DNA from 2 places in the Bacillus sp. ABR genome. Region 1 is predicted to be linked to the other one. Evidence: riboswitches for the same ligand, from Rfam matches in the RefSeq annotation. Region 1 holds a riboswitch; the other holds the start of a gene.
What was found. Region 1 has a riboswitch for lysine ahead of OIT90_RS03680 (amino acid permease). Riboswitches for the same ligand answer to the same signal wherever they lie in the genome.

Region 1 (8,557 bases):
CACCTTGCCTTTTGGGATACTGACATTCAAATCTTCTACAATCAAACGGTCTTGATAACCGATACAAAGCTTTTCTGTTTCGAGCGATTTCATATGTTGTCTCTCCTTCCTCATTAGTTCGATTTCATCAATAAGTAAATGAAGTAAGGTGCGCCTAAAGCAGAAACGACAAGGCCAACTGGCACTTCTGATGGTGCAAGTATGACGCGGCCAAGTGTATCCGCCAATAATAATAACAGCGCCCCAATTAACGCGGAGGCCGGTATCATTCCTTGATGCTTTGGCCCAACAAGCTTTCTCGCCAAGTGCGGTGCGGCTAACCCTAGGAAAGAAATACTCCCTGCAACAGCAACACTCGCACCAGCTAATGCAACGGCAATCAGCATGAACAAGCTTCTTTCTTTATGAACTGAAATACCCAATCCATAGGACAGCTGATCACCCAAATTCATGATATTTAAATAGCGTGATCTGACAATCGCGAATATAAGGAAAATCACCATCCATGGTAGAACAGACAGGACATACGTCCAGCTTGAGCCATAAATACTTCCAGATAACCACACGATGGCTTGGTTAAAATCATTTGGGCTCATTTTCAATTGAATGACCACAATCGCTGCTGAAAACGCAGCATTCACACCAATACCAGTTAAAATCAATCGAACAGGTGTGATGCCTTTTTTCCACGCTAACACATAGATGAGAAATGCAGCAAAGGCTGCACCTACGAACGCGAAAAGCGGCAGTACAAAAATCGTGAAATCACCTAAATTCGTCATCGTGCCTTGAAATGCAAAGATAAATAGCACAACGGCAAAGCCAGCGCCGGCATTGACGCCGAGAATACCTGGGTCAGCTAAACCATTTTGAGAAACGCCTTGCCAAATCGCGCCTGATACAGCGATAGAAGCACCGACAAGTAAAGCGATGACCATTCTTGGAAGTCGGAATTCGAATAATACGAGCTCATCCATCTCACTTCCGAATCCAAAAAGTGTTTTCAATGTATCCATCGGAGAGATCCGAATTTCTCCGGTATTTAAACTAATAAGGAACACAGCTACGATCGCGAAAAAGATCATGAGCATCGTTCGTTGATATTTCTTTTTCTTTGCTTGCTGCACCATTTCCATTTAGATTCCGCTCCTTTCACGTCTAGCTAAATATAAGAAGAAAGGAACGCCTATAATCGCCGTGATGGCACCGACTGGCGTTTCAAACGGAGCGTTGACCAGCCTCGCAGCAATGTCTGCATAAATTAACAAAGTGGCCCCTAAAATAGCGGAGCATGGGATAATCCAGCGGTAGTCCACTCCAACCAAGAATCGAGTGACATGAGGGATCACAAGCCCGATAAAACCAATAGAGCCCGCTACCGACACGGCAGCACCCGTTAAAAGAATAACAACCAATACGCCAAGCACCTTGACCGTTTTCGTATACTGTCCAAGTCCTTTCGCCAATTCTTCACCTAAGCTCAGAACCGTGATCGAACGGGCAAGGATCATTGCAATGATTAGTCCTGCAATGGCAACTGGAATGATGATATGAATGTTGCTCCAATTCACACCTGCCACTCCGCCAGCATACCAAAAGCTCATATCTTGAGCGACGTCAAAACGAATGGCAATGGCTGAAGAAATTGAGCTCAAAAGTGCTCCAACCGCTGTACCAGCTAGTGCGAGTTTAACCGGAGTCAGTCCCCCTTTTGACATAGTACCGACACCAAATACAATAGAGGCACCGAGTGCGGCTCCAACAAATGACCAAAGAATTAATGTGAAAGAAGATTGGCCAGGGAAAAATGCTAATGCAATGGCAATCGCAAATGCGGAGCCATTTGTCACACCCATAATCTCCGGTGACGCCAGCGCATTTCTTGTCATTCCTTGCATAATGGCACCTGATACGGCTAAAAAGGCACCGACGAGCGCGGCTCCAACTGTGCGCGGCAGCCTCAATTCCCGAATGATTTGATGTGAAGTTTCTTGTGGATCAAAATGAAAAACGGCTTCCCATACAGTCTGTAGATGAATGTTTGCCGCTCCTAATGATACCGATAAAAAAAGACCAAATGATAAAGCGATGATTCCTATGATGATAACAGCTGCTGTTCCAAAAGGCTTCGTGACAATATCGATCGTATCATCGCTGGCTGGCAGCTGTTTATTCGATTGTGAGCCCAAAACCAGTCTCTTCCTTTCCGTTCATGTTTATTCTTTATTAGTGATAATGATTATCAATCTCGAAGTCTAGTATATCACTTTCTTTTCTTTTTGAAATCATTGTTCTGATAAATTTCTTTATTTTCATCAAAAAACTGTGAGAATTTCATCATTTTTCTTTAGGCCTAAATTAGCCAATGCATTTTTGTTCCTATCATGTTACGATAAAAAATGAAATTGAGAATCATTATCAAGGAAAAATGAATAGGAGAGAACTTTTGTGAAAAAACGAACTGGATTTCTTTTGATTTCTTTATCGATTCTTATGATCTTTACAGCCGCTTGCGGCAGCACTTCAAATAAACAATCTGCAACGAAAAAGAATGACATGATGACATATCAGGATGCAAAAGGTGAAGTGAAGCTTCCGAAAAATCCGAAACGAATAGTGCTTCTTGCAGAAAGCTATTACGGGGACCTCGTCACACTCGGCAAAACGCCGGTTGCTACAACATCACCCATCTTTAAAAACCCTTTTTATAAAGGGAAAACAGATGGAGTGGAAAATCTCGGAAGGACCCCATCGGTCGAAAAAGTAGCCGCTTCGAAGCCAGATATGATTATTGCTTGGGGGGAAGATGAGAAGTTTGATCAATACAAAAAAATCGCCCCAACTGTAGCGGTAAAATACAATCAATATTCTTTCAAAGACCAGCTAAAAGAATTCGGTAAAATGACAGGTACACCAAAAAAAGCAACAGAATGGATCACAAAATGGGATACCAAAATTGCTGAGGTGAAACCAAAGGTAACCAAAGCTGTCGGCAGCAAGACGGTCTCGATCGTATCGCCATTTGATAAAGGCATTTATATCTTCGGAAACACCTTTGCCCGCGGGGGCGAAATCATTTATGACGAACTGAAATTAAAAGCACCGAAGGCGGTTAAAAAAGAAGCGATCGACAGCGGCGTCGGCTATGCGAATATTTCTCTTGAGAAGCTGCCAGAATTCGCAGGCGACTATATTTTCACAGGTCCATGGAGCGGCTCAAAAAGTAAAGGTGACCAAGTGTATCAAAGCAGCATTTGGACATCACTTCCTGCCGTCAAAAATAAACATGTATTCGAAATAGATCCAGTCGGTTTCTTCTTTAATGACCCAGTGTCACTAGAAGGTCAGCTAGAGTTTATTGTGGATCGATTGACATCTGCATCATAAAAAAACGTTTCTCCAGAAATGGAGAAACGTCTTCCTTATACCGTTCCTTTGGCAAATCCTTTTGACATGAATGGATAAAGCAAAATACCTACTAAGAATAGACCGATTCCAAGACCAAAGGTTTTCAAGTCGGCTGTTCCTGAAATAATGACCCAAGCTGAATACCCCATCGCAACAAGTGCAATGATGCCGTCTCTCGTTCGATTTCCTTTTTGAAGTTCATACGTGTCACCTTGCATAATGACCTTAAAGCTGTAGATGGAAGACACAATATACGGAATAAGATACGCAAGTGTCGCTGATGTAGTTAAAAAGGTAAAAGCTTCATTAATCGTACGTGACATCACAGAGAAGATAAACAGCTGTGACATAATATTTGTAACAGTCAAAGCGAAAGCAGGGCTTCCTTTTTTGTTTGTTTTTGCAAATACTGCTGGAAAATCACCAGCCTTTGCTGCTTGATACGGTACTTCTGAACCAAGTAAAATCCAGCCAAGCATCGAACCAAACAAGCAAATAATCGCCAGCAGAGCCATGACAATTCCGCCAGCTGGCCCAATAATAAGCTGAAGCACATCTACGAATGGTTTGTCAGAACCTTGCAATTGATCGTGCGGCAGAACGCCCATCGTAATCAATGTGATAATCATGTAGATCGAAAGTGCGATTAAAAGACCTGTAATCGTCGCACGTTTCACATCACGCTGTGAGGATGCTCTTCCTGATAAAATGACAGCTGATTCAATTCCAATAAATGCCCATAGTGTGGAAATAGCCGCATGATGAATTTGACCTCCAAGGCCAAGCACTCCTTCGCTGCCTGTTTCAACCGGGAAGTAGTAATGTTCAAATAATGCCGTTTGAAATGCAAATAATCCCGCAACAATAAAAAGGACGAATCCAAGCACCTTTGAAAAGGTCGTAATAAAATTCAATTTACTTGCAGCACTTAAGCTTGTAATTAAAATGGTATGTGTTCCCCATAGAAGAAGGGTACATACGATAAACGTCATGAGCTGACCAAGCGTGACCGCTTCTTTTCCAAAGGTAAAAACTTCAGTCTTCACTGTGAGAATAGGGAAAAAAGTCGTTAAATAACCAGCAAGGCTTGTAATAATTGCGACATTACTAATCCAGCTTGCCACCCAATATCCCCACACCATTGTAAATCCAGCTGCTTTCCCTTTTTTCGGATCTTTAAAAAGCGCCCTTGCATAACTTTGTGGTCCAGCCGTCAGCTGCGGCTTATGAATGGACAAATGCCCAAATACAAGCGCAATCATCAGCACACCGCCGCCTGTGACAAGCCATGCCATCGTCACACCTAAAGGACTTGCGTGCTGGGCAAGCGTACTTGGCAGCATAAAGATGCCTGAACCTACCATATTTCCGACGACAAAAGCCGTCAATAACCAAAAACCCCATTTTTTTGTCTGTTCCATTTCCGTACCTCCGTTTTATTCACTTTGGACCAGACCCGGCAGTATCTTCATTGATATATTTGTGAAGCAATGACTTGCATTCTTTATGTTCATAATGGATTACTTTTTAACAGCATACCCTTATTTTTGTGACTCAGAACATAAAAAAAAGCCTGAACAAAAGTCCATGCTTTTCAAAACATACACCTTGATCTCCGGATAGCCCTCCACGCTTCAAAGACGTGGCAGTCCTGCATTTATTCAATGCAGACCCAGCATAAAGAAAGTTGGAGCTCTCTCTACACTTCGGCGCTGATGCCTTTTTTCTCATGATCTACGATTCCATCTCTCCTATGAGTGACTCATCATCCGCGCAACCTCTACCTCACTGAGACATAGCGTGAGGATTTCTATTCATTTTTACTACACGAAGGTTATCAAACATTCTCACATCTGTCAAAGGGAAAAACATAGAAAAAAGGCAGAGAACTGTTTCTCTGCCCTATACCTTGCTTATTGATCGTTGTTTTTCTTCTTTTGTACAGCTTCCTGAAGCGGATCGCCTGCTAGCTCTTTACTTGCTTCCTCTAACAGCTGATCTACCTGCTGATGGTTTTTCTCACTTTTCGCTTTTTTATCCTTTTGGAAAAATGACATCGCTGTTTCCTCCCTTTTCATATAATGCGGTTGCCTGTTTAATTTGTGCTACAGCGCTCAGCATTATACAAGGGAAGAGGCTCAATCATCATGAAAGGTCTGCCTCATTTTTTGCAAGTACGACAGAAAGGTTTTTAAATCATCCTTTGTGAAGTCTGACATCATATGCTGAATCACCTTTCCGAAAAGACGAGTATGCTTTTCATAAATGGCCATCCCTTTTTCCGTGACTTCTAAACGGACAAGTGACGAATCGTCCTTGTCCCGTTCTCTTTGAATATAACCCTGCTCACATAATTTATTGAGTGCAATAGAGGCTGCACCAGGGTTTAAAGAGAGTCTTTGCTTCAGCTCTTCGGCATGTGATACTTTGCCTTGTATCAAAATAGAAAGAGCATATATCTGTGGGGGCGTGATGTCTTTCTCTAACTCAAGTAACTTGCGGTTTAATTTACGGCTGACTTCATAATGTACAAGAACAATTTCTTTTAAAATGTCTGCATTACCCATCCGAATCGCATCCTTATCGTTAGTATCAACATGACTTCCCCCTTATTATAGAATGTTTTTCCATTCAGCCAACCCTTTTGGCCTCTTTTTCTTTAGAAATAAGCCTTGCTGAATGAATCCACCCTTGATATAGTGAGTACTTGAACTAAAGATAGAACAGGAGTACGCATCATGACAGGAAAAACACACATCATGGGCGGAATTGCCGCCTCCACAGCCGTTGCCTACTATTATGGATTCGACCCAGTGACGATGGCTGCTGCTGGATCAGCAGGTGCTCTGATCCCTGATCTTTGCCATACAAAAAGTAAAATCGGCAGAAAATTCCCGCTGCTCTCGACACTGATCAGCAGTGTGTTCGGTCATCGCACATTTACACACAGTTTATTATTTTTGCTGATCATTTATTTTCTAGCAACAACATACATTCCAAATGACAGCCTAAGTATCGGTTTACTAGTCGGGATGGCAAGCCATCTCATTCTGGATGCAGGAACAGTGAATGGGATTAAATTTTTATTTCCGGCTTCCATTAAAGTGCGTCTTCCCTTCTATGTCAAAACAGGCAGCACAGGAGAACAAGTCGTACTAGCTGCTCTCACCGTCGTTACCTGCTATTACATCGCTGTCCTCTGCGGCATCTCCATCCCATTCTAATGAATCAGAAAGAGTTTTCCGAAAAACACAGGATATGAATTGATCATTCCTCATTTTTTTAGTAGGTTTAAGATAAGTGTTTTTGCCTTGCAGCTGAATACAGAATGGTGAGGAGCTACATAAATGAAAGCGTTTTTCAAAAATCACTGGTTTTTAGTGTACTCCATCCTCTTCATGTGGATGAAAACATACATCATTTATCAATTCGGATTTCACATACGAACGGCCAATCTGTTTCATGAATGGCTGCTTTTGATCAATCCACTTAGCTTTTTGCTCCCTTTGTTTGGGATTGCTCTTTTTTTAAATGAAACGAAACAAAAAGTATTTTTATTAACCGCAAATTTGATTTTGACGGCGATTCTCATATCGAATACGATCTTTTATGGATTTTATATTGATTTCATTACAATCCCTGTCTTATTCCAAGCGAAAAACATGGGAGATATGGGCAGCAGTATGACAGAGTTATTTCACCCGCTGTTTTTACTGATGCTCATTGATTTCGTGGTGCTGGCGTGGCTTTTAAAGCGCAAACCTTTACCGCCAAAAGCCTCCTTTAAAACGATCAAAACATATTATGCGGTGTGCTGTAGCTTTCTATTGTTTCATGTCAGTTCAGCCATGATGGATCACCCTCGCTTTCTGACAAGCTCTTATGATCGAGAAGTGATTGTACGAAACCTTGGGCTGTTCCAGTTCCACCTGTATGACGGCGCTGCCCAAACAGCGCGTATTGGACAAAAAGCCTTTGCAGATGAAGATACACTTTCAACCGTAGCAAACTACACAAAGGCTGATTACAGTGCACCAAACGAAGAGTACTTTGGACTTGCTAAAGGTAAGAACGTTGTGTTCATTTCACTCGAATCAACACAGCAATTTGTCGTTGATCAAAAGGTGAATGGACAATACATCACCCCCTTTTTAAATCAACTCGCTAAAAAGAGTTTTTATTTTGATGAATTTTATCAGCAGACTGAGCAAGGAAAGACATCGGATTCAGAGTTTATTGTCGCAAATTCCCTCTACCCATCTAGCAGCGGCGCTGTCTTTTTCACAGCGAGTGACAACGAATACGACACGTTATACAAGCAGTTGAAAAAAGAGAACTATCAATCCGTCCAATTTCATGCGAATAATAAAACGTTTTGGAATCGTGATGTGATGTATGAGTCGTTTGGGATTGACCGCTTTTATGATGTCGATTCGTATCAGGTCAATGAACAGAATTCAACTGGCTGGGGCTTAAAGGATATTGACTTCTTTGACCAATCCATTGATTATTTAAAAAAGTTGAAGGCGCCTTATTACAGCACGTTTATTACCTTGACCAATCACTTTCCATTTGAAATCGATCCAAAGGATCAATTGATTGATGAATATGATTCGTCCAGCGCCATTTTAAACCGCTATGTGACGACCGTCCGCTATCAGGATGAAGCCATTAAGACATTTTTTGACCGCATGAAAGAAGAAGGACTGTATGAAAATACAATGTTTGTCCTCATGGGGGATCACTATGGTATCTCCGAGGCACATCATCAGGCAATGGCAGAGCTGCTCAAAAAAGATGAAATCACACCGTTTGATGCTGTGAAATTGCAGCGGGTGCCCTTTTTAATTTACATTCCGGGGGTCACAGATCAAGCACCGCAGACAATTTCTGAAACAGCTGGGCAAATCGACGTGAAACCGACACTCCTGCACTTACTCGGTATTGAAACGAAGGATGCCATTCAATTTGGCAATGACTTATTTTCAAACGAACGGACGCCTTTTGCTGTTTTGAGAAACGGGAACTTTATTACAGATGATTATCTCTATACAAAGAACACCTGCTATGATCAAAAAACAAAAGAACCTGTTGAACAGGATGAGGTGTGTCAGCCTTATATCGAAAAAGCCAATAAAGAACTTTCCTT
Region 2 (8,557 bases), on a different contig from region 1:
GGAATGTAGCAATTGACGGCGGCTCTGGACAGGTAGCTCCGCGTCTTGCTGAATTACTCGGCTTTTCATATGTGACAACGATAACAAGTATTCAAATTGACGGCGGCTCTGCATCGATTGAACGAGATGCAGAGGGTGATGTGGAAGTCATTTCTACCGAACTCCCGCTAGTCGTCACAGCTCAGCAAGGACTCAATGAGCCTCGCTATCCATCCTTACCAGGCATTATGAAGGCAAAGAAAAAGCCTTTAGAAGAATTGGAACTTGATGATTTAGATCTGGACGAAGACGATGTACCATATAAAATCAAAACAATTGAACGTTACTTACCGGAGAAAAAAGAGGGTGGCAAGGTGCTGAGCGGCGAGCTTCAGGATCAAGTCAAAGAACTGACAGATCTACTCAGAAATGAAGCAAAAGTCATCTAAACATCCACTTTACGATATCACGAGAACAAGGGGGAGCTTGAAGATGAGTAAAAAAGTTGTTGTACTTGGAGAAAGTCGTGACGGTAAATTAAGAAATGTGACATTTGAAGCCATTGCTGCCGCTCACAAAGTGGCAGATGGTGGTGAGGTCATTGGCGTGTTAATAGGGGATGACGTCAAAGGCCTAGCGGATGAACTGCTTTACTATGGAGCGGATCATGTCATGATTGTGGAGCATCCGCACCTTTCATATTATACGTCAGATGGTTTTGCGCAGGCGCTTCAAGCCATATTAGATCAGGTCGATCCAGATGCTGTGCTCTTTGGCCATACGTCTATTGGAAAAGACTTGTCACCGAAAATAGCCGCACGTCTCCAGACTGGCTTGATTTCAGATGCGATCGATGTAAGCGTTACCGGCGAACATCTTGTTTTCACTAGACCGATTTACTCTGGAAAAGCCTTCGAAAAAGTCATTTCCACAGACCGCCTGTTACTAGCGACCATCCGGCCAAACAACGTGGCGCCATTTGAGCGGGATACGTCACGAGGCGGAGAAGTCACACCAGTTTCAGTCGATATTCAAAACCTTCGGACGATCGTGAAGGAAGTCATTAAAAAAACGTCAGAAGGTGTAGATTTATCGGAAGCAAAGGTCATTGTTGCCGGAGGGCGCGGGGTTAAGAGCAAGGAAGGCTTTGAACCGCTGAATGAACTCGCTGAGACGCTCGGGGCAGCAGTCGGAGCCTCGCGCGGAGCTTGTGACGCTGACTATTGTGATTATGCCCTGCAAATTGGTCAAACGGGAAAAGTCGTCACACCCGACCTTTATATTGCATGCGGGATATCAGGAGCGATTCAGCATTTAGCGGGAATGTCTAACAGTAAAGTCATTGTAGCTATCAACAAAGACCCAGAAGCAGAAATCTTCAAAATCGCCGATTACGGAATCGTCGGTGACTTGTTTGAAGTGGTACCGCTTTTAAATGAAGAGTTAAAAAAGATGAATATCCACTCGTAACGCTCATACACTCAGAATGCTTAGGTATTCTGGGTTTTTTTGTATGTAATCAAGAAGAAAAGGAGCGGTTGACAAGTGAAGGGGACAGTAAAAGTCAATGACGTGATCGGACGCATTTCTAAACACATTTATGGGCACTTTCAAGAGCATTTAGGAAGAGGGATTTATGACGGGATTTGGGTAGGAAAAGACTCAGAGATTGACCATATTGACGGGATTCGTACCGATGTGCTGAAGGCGCTTCAAGCATTACATATTCCGGTGCTGAGGTGGCCGGGGGGCTGTTTCGCAGACGAGTATCACTGGGCAAATGGTGTAGGTGATCTCAGTGAACGAAAGCCGATGGTCAATACCCATTGGGGTGGTACAGTTGAATCCAATGCATTTGGTACGCATGAATTCATGGCATTGTGTGAGCTGCTTGAATGTGAGCCATACATTTGCGGCAATGTGGGAAGCGGGTCTGTTCAAGAATTAGCCGATTGGGTCGAATACATGACATTTCCAAAAGGGACACCTATGTCCGACTGGCGCATTCAAAATGGAAAACAAGAACCTTGGCAGCTGACCTATGTTGGTGTAGGCAATGAAAGCTGGGGCTGCGGCGGGAATATGACGCCTGAATACTATGCAGATTTATATAAACGCTATCAAACGTACGTAAGAGAATTTGCCGGGCAGCGTATTTATAAAATCGCCTGCGGCGCGAACTCTAATGACGTGAATTGGACGAAAGTATTGATGGAGCGGGCTGCACCGTGGATGGATGGGCTCAGTTTACATTATTACACTGTACCTGGTACATGGGAGAAGAAAGGGTCAGCGACTGAATTTGATGAGGATGAATGGTTTATCACGCTGAAAAAAGCCTATGAGATGGAACGGCTTGTCGAGGACCATGGAGAAATCATGGATCGTTATGACCCAGACAAGCGAATTGGGATGATTATTGATGAATGGGGGACATGGTATGACCCAGAGCCAGGGACAAATCCTGGGTTTTTATATCAGCAAAACACACTAAGAGATGCCCTTGTGTCCGCCCTCCATTTTCATATTTTTCATCGCCATTGCGAGCGGATTCATATGGCAAATATTGCTCAGACGGTCAATGTGTTGCAAGCGATGGTATTAACAAAGGACGAAAAGATGCTTCTGACGCCTACGTATCATGTGTTTCACATGTTTCAAGTGCATCAAGAGGAAGAAGCGCTTGAAGTGGAGTTCGTTTCACCGCCGTATGAACGGAGAGGTGAAAAAATTCCTCAGGTTAGTGTGTCAGCCTCGCGTTCATCAAGTAAGATGCATATTAGCTACTGTCACCTGAATCCGCATGAACAAAAAGAGGTATCCCTTGCCATTGAAGGGGTTGATGTACAAACGAAAGTCACTGGACGTGTGCTGACGGCTGATCGCATGAATGCGCATAATACATTTGATGATCCTCATTCTGTTCAGCCAAAAGACTTTCAGCAAATGACTGTAAATCCCGGGGAATTAACGGTAGAGCTGCCGCCAATGTCAGTGGTCATGATAACTGTCGACCTCACTTGATTGCATATTTCGATGTTTGGTGAGAAGAATGTTGGGGCATCATACATTGTAAATGAAGCGGAAAGGGTGTCATGTCATATGCTTAGAACCATTCTAATGATCATCGGTGCGATTGTTGTTATTGGTGCGATTATACGGTTTGTTTTTTAATTCATTTCCTAAAAAATGATTCGTAAGCATTTCATTCGCAAGTCACATTGGTAGATGCTATACTAAAAAGCATAATTTACATTGGAGGAATGAATAATGGCAATCGTAAAAGCTACTGACGCAACATTTTCACAAGAAACTGCAGAAGGTGTTGTTCTTGCAGACTTTTGGGCACCATGGTGTGGACCTTGTAAAATGATTGCTCCAGTTCTTGAAGAACTTGATCAAGAAATGGGCGACAAAATGAAAATTGTAAAAATTGATGTAGACGATAACCAAGAAACTGCTGGTAAATACGGCGTTATGAGTATCCCAACACTTCTTGTTTTAAAAGACGGTGAAGTTGTAGAAACTTCTGTTGGTTTCAAACCAAAAGAAGCACTTGCTGAACTTGTCAACAAACATCTATAAACCGATCTATGTCCAAGCGGCATAATCATTGAAGCGGTTCTCGTAAAGACGAGAGCCGCTTTTCTTTCAACATGGTATAAAACAAATGTTCGTGATACACTAGAAGGAGTGAAAGAGGAAAACAAGGACGGATGAAAATATGAACAAACTAATCAAAGAAAAACTGTCAGTCCTGCCGGATCAACCAGGCTGTTACTTAATGAAAGATAGACAAAATACGATCATTTACGTGGGAAAGGCAAAGGTTTTAAAAAACAGGGTGCGCTCTTATTTCACTGGATCACATGACGCCAAAACGCAGCGGCTTGTCAGTGAAATTGAAGACTTTGAATACATTGTCACCTCTTCTAATATCGAGGCGCTCATTTTAGAGCTGAATTTAATCAAAAAATATGACCCAAAATACAATGTCATGCTCAAGGATGACAAGACGTATCCATTTATAAAAATTACGAATGAACGCCACCCTAAGCTGATCGTCACCCGCAATGTAAAAAAGGACAAAGGGAAATATTTCGGTCCATACCCAAACGTACAAGCAGCACGAGAAACGAAAAAGCTGCTCGACCGCTTATATCCCCTGAGAAAATGCGCCACTCTTCCTGACCGTGTCTGCCTTTATTATCATCTTGGGCAATGTCTTGCACCATGTGTGTATGACATTTCCGAGGAAACGAATAAGCAGCTCGTGGACGAAATCACAAGGTTTCTAAACGGAGGACATCAGCAAATCAAAAAAGAACTGACCGAAAAGATGCAGGAAGCTGCTGAAAATTTAGAGTTTGAACGGGCAAAAGAACTGAGAGACCAAATCGCTTATATCGACTCAACGATGGAAAAACAGAAAATGACGATGAGTGATTTATCAGATCGAGATGTCTTTGCCTATGCCTATGATAAAGGCTGGATGTGTGTCCAAGTTTTCTTTATCAGACAGGGGAAATTGATTGAACGTGATGTCAGCCTGTTCCCTATGTATCAGGACCCTGAGGAAGAGTTCCTTACGTTTATGGGGCAATTTTATGAAAAGAACAACCATTTTCTGCCGAAGGAAATTTTGGTACCGGACAGTGTCGATCAAGAGATGATTGAGCAATTACTTGAGACAAACGTTCACCAGCCGAAAAAAGGAAAGAAAAAGGATTTACTTTTACTTGCCCATCAAAATGCCAAAATCGCCTTAAAAGAAAAGTTTTCGCTCATTGAGCGTGATGAAGAGCGGACAATTGGTGCGGTGAAGCAGCTTGGGGATGCGCTTAATATTTATATGCCGTACAGAATTGAGGCGTTTGATAACTCCAATATTCAAGGAGCAGACCCGGTTTCTGCCATGGTTGTCTTTCAGGACGGGAAGCCATATAAAAAGGAATACCGAAAATACAAAATTAAAACCGTCTCAGGACCAGATGATTATGCATCCATGCGTGAAGTCATTAGAAGACGATATACCCGCGTGTTAAAGGATGAACTGCCGCTGCCAGATTTAATTTTAATTGACGGAGGAAAAGGACAGATCAACGCAGCCATCGATGTGCTTGAAAATGAATTGAATCTGTCTGTCCCAGTCGCAGGTCTTGTAAAAGATGAAAAACACCGGACTTCAAATCTCATGATGGGAGATACACTTGAAATTGTTGCGCTGGAGCGAAATAGCCAGGCTTTTTACTTGTTGCAGCGCATTCAAGATGAAGTGCACCGGTTCGCCATTAGCTTTCACCGGCAGCTGCGCGGAAAAAATGCATTCCAGTCTATTTTAGACGATGTACCAGGTATCGGAGAGAAGCGTAAAAAGCAGCTCCTCAAACATTTTGGCTCTGTGAAAAAGATGAAAGAAGCCTCTATCCAAGAATTTCAGGAAGCGGGCATTCCGAAACAAACGGCCGAACTTTTAATGGAGGCATTAAAAAAATAGATTGTACTTTTCTAAAAAGTTTGTTAAGATGTGACTAATTTAATAAATGAACGTGTTGTTTGTTGAAGATAGAGGTGCGAACTTCAAGAGTAGGCCTTCAGAGATCGATGGGATCTAAGAAGGGGGCTGAAAGGGGAGCGTCGCCGAAGTGAATAAAATCCACTCATTTTATTCGCTGGCTGTACATTGAAGAAATGTAGGGCTGTCAAGAATTCATTTCTTGGAGGGCTATCTCATTGTTTGCATCGTTTAATGATGATTTTAAAGCAATGGGAGATTTGTTCTCTCATTGCTTTTTTATTTGCAGTGAGCGGACAGTCTCCAAAGCAGCCTCTTCTCTCACACGTGAACTTTTGAAAAAGGGTGGTAGACATGGGACTAATTGTACAAAAATTTGGCGGAACTTCCGTTGGGTCAACAGAAAAAATTCGCAATGCCGCAGAGAGAGTGATCGCTGAACGGGAGGCAGGACATGATGTGGTTGTGGTTGTATCAGCGATGGGTAAATCAACAGATGTTCTAGTAGACCTAGCGAAAGAACTTACAGACGATCCAAGCAAAAGAGAAATGGATATGCTGCTCGCAACTGGTGAACAGGTGACTATTTCATTATTAACGATGGCGCTCCAAGCAAGAGGCTATGATGCCATTTCCTTTACAGGCTGGCAGGCTGGTATGAAAACAGAGCATGTACACGGAAATGCAAGAATCGTGGACATTGATGAAGCAAGAATAAAAGAGGAATTAAGTGCGGGGAAAGTCGTTGTTGTGGCAGGCTTCCAAGGAATTGCAGATGACTTACATATCACAACACTTGGACGCGGAGGATCAGATACGACTGCTGTGGCACTGGCTGCCGCACTAAAAGCTGATAAATGTGATATTTACACAGATGTACCAGGAGTGTTTACGACAGATCCGCGTTATGTACCTTCCGCGCGGAAACTTGCAGGTATTTCATACGATGAGATGCTTGAGCTGGCTAATTTAGGAGCTGGGGTCCTTCATCCAAGAGCTGTTGAATTTGCAAAAAATTATCAAGTCCCGCTAGAAGTCCGTTCTAGTATTGAAAACGAATCGGGTACGTTAATTGAGGAGGAATCATCCATGGAACAAAATTTAGTCGTCAGAGGCATTGCGTTTGAAGATCAGATTACACGTGTGACAGTATGCGGGCTTTCAAGCGGTCTCACAACATTATCGACCATTTTTACAACGCTTGCGAAACAGAATATCAATGTTGATATCATCATTCAGTCTGTCACAAGCACCAATCAGACGTCGATCTCTTTCTCTGTGAAAACGGATGATTTGTCCAAAACAGTTGAAGTATTAGAAGAATATAAAGGGGCGCTTGGCTACGAGCAGATTGAGACAGAAAGCAAATTAGCGAAAGTATCCATTGTGGGATCTGGAATGGTCTCAAATCCAGGCGTAGCTGCTGAAATGTTCGCTGTGTTAGCGCAAAAAGACATTCAAGTGAAAATGGTCAGTACGTCTGAAATCAAAGTCTCAACAGTGGTCGGCCGTGATGATATGGTCAAAGCGGTTGAAGCGCTGCATGATGCGTTTGATTTATCAAAGGTGAGCGCAGCTGCTCACTCTTAAAAAGGTAAAGAGGTGACCTCATGAAAGAGGATCGCCTCTTTTTTCTATATGGAATCGGCTGAAACGGACGTAAACCCATTCATTAAGTATGCTATGATAGATGTAGACATATAAAAAAGGCGTGACCTGAAGTCCGCGCCTTTTATCAAGAGGATTAACTAGGGTCTCTTAAATCCCATTTAACGGTTAAAATGACTTTCTCAGCACGCTTTTTCACTTGTTCATAGGATTCAGCCACGTGCTCATTTAGAAGCTGAATTTGTTCAGCAATAAAACCCGCTTCCATCTGAAAGCATGGCTCCTTTTGATAGGTGAGTCGATTGGATACTAGTGGACCTTCGAGCTCAAACTCAATTTCCTGTTTTTTCGAATGGACCATTGTGAGAGTCCCCCATCCGGCATCATGGAAAAATTCGGGGATCTTTTCCCATGACTCTTGAGGAAATTTACGAGCAAGCAGTTTACCCGCAAAATACATCATAGATGAATGGTCCTGACCAAGAATATCAGGCAGCAGAACTTCGCGTATCAGCTCGTAGGCAAATCCATTGACTTCAATTTCTTTTAGCTGTTCTAAGTTAGATTCGAATTTATTCATTGTACGGCTCCCCTCTTTCAACAATTTATTATAGCTTATGTGGGCATATGATGACAGAGTTTTCCCTGAAGTCTAAGAAATTCTTATTGTAGTAAAACGAATTTTGATTTAAAACTTTTAAATTTCGGAAAATTTTAATTTATGTACGCGGTTTCTTGACGCTTTTTTGACATAGGAGTAAAATGAAATTGTCAATAAATTTGAATAAAGTGCTTACAATTGAAAGAAGCGGGGGTAAGACAATTTTCAAGCAATTGCACTTTTTTTACTAGGGGGTAAAGTAATGTCGGGGAACAAAGAATTTTTTTATCGGAGATTGCATTCTTTGCTTGGCGTCATTCCGGTCGGTCTATTTTTAGTACAGCACTTAGTGATTAACCACTTTGCGACGGATGGACCAGAGGCGTTTAACAAAGCTGCACACTTTATGGAACAGCTGCCATTCAGGTACGCACTTGAGCTGTTCGTGATTTTCTTACCACTGATCTATCATGCTGTTTATGGGGTGTACATAGCCTTTACGGCACAAAACAACACGTCTCGCTTCAGTTACTTAAGAAACTGGTTGTTCAGACTGCAAAGGGTTTCAGGTATCATCACATTGATTTTTATCACTTGGCACGTATGGGAAACACGCATTCAAGCTCAGCTTGGAGCTGAAGTCAACTACGACATGATGGCGAATATTTTAAGCTCTCCATTTATGCTAGGTTTCTATATTGTCGGCGTTTTATCTACTATTTTCCACTTTGCTAATGGCTTGTGGTCATTTGCTGTCAGCTGGGGAATTACGGTTTCACCACGCTCACAAAGAATCTCCACATTTGTGACATTAGGTATATTTATAGCGCTTTCATATGTAGGGCTAAGAGCAA

Region 2: another riboswitch for lysine. It lies ahead of OIT90_RS08965 (aspartate kinase); the one in region 1 lies ahead of OIT90_RS03680 (amino acid permease).

The regions. Positions count from the first base shown of each region.
Region 1 covers NZ_JAOYSL010000001.1:740,839-749,395, reverse strand. Annotated here, with positions in the region: gene OIT90_RS03700 (ABC transporter ATP-binding protein) at 1-93, opposite strand, end outside; gene OIT90_RS03695 (FecCD family ABC transporter permease) at 114-1,136, opposite strand; gene OIT90_RS03690 (FecCD family ABC transporter permease) at 1,137-2,189, opposite strand; gene OIT90_RS03685 (iron-hydroxamate ABC transporter substrate-binding protein) at 2,449-3,387, shown strand; gene OIT90_RS03680 (amino acid permease) at 3,423-4,829, opposite strand; lysine riboswitch at 5,021-5,199, opposite strand; gene sspJ (small acid-soluble spore protein SspJ) at 5,322-5,465, opposite strand; gene OIT90_RS03670 (MarR family winged helix-turn-helix transcriptional regulator) at 5,547-5,975, opposite strand; gene OIT90_RS03665 (metal-dependent hydrolase) at 6,147-6,632, shown strand; gene OIT90_RS03660 (LTA synthase family protein) at 6,756-8,557, shown strand, end outside.
Region 2 covers NZ_JAOYSL010000002.1:677,751-686,307, reverse strand. Annotated here, with positions in the region: gene OIT90_RS08990 (electron transfer flavoprotein subunit beta/FixA family protein) at 1-428, shown strand, start outside; gene OIT90_RS08985 (electron transfer flavoprotein subunit alpha/FixB family protein) at 472-1,449, shown strand; gene OIT90_RS08980 (alpha-N-arabinofuranosidase) at 1,525-3,003, shown strand; gene trxA (thioredoxin) at 3,250-3,564, shown strand; gene uvrC (excinuclease ABC subunit UvrC) at 3,704-5,476, shown strand; lysine riboswitch at 5,538-5,715, shown strand; gene OIT90_RS08965 (aspartate kinase) at 5,849-7,084, shown strand; gene OIT90_RS08960 (YslB family protein) at 7,239-7,682, opposite strand; gene OIT90_RS08955 (succinate dehydrogenase cytochrome b558 subunit) at 7,966-8,557, shown strand, end outside.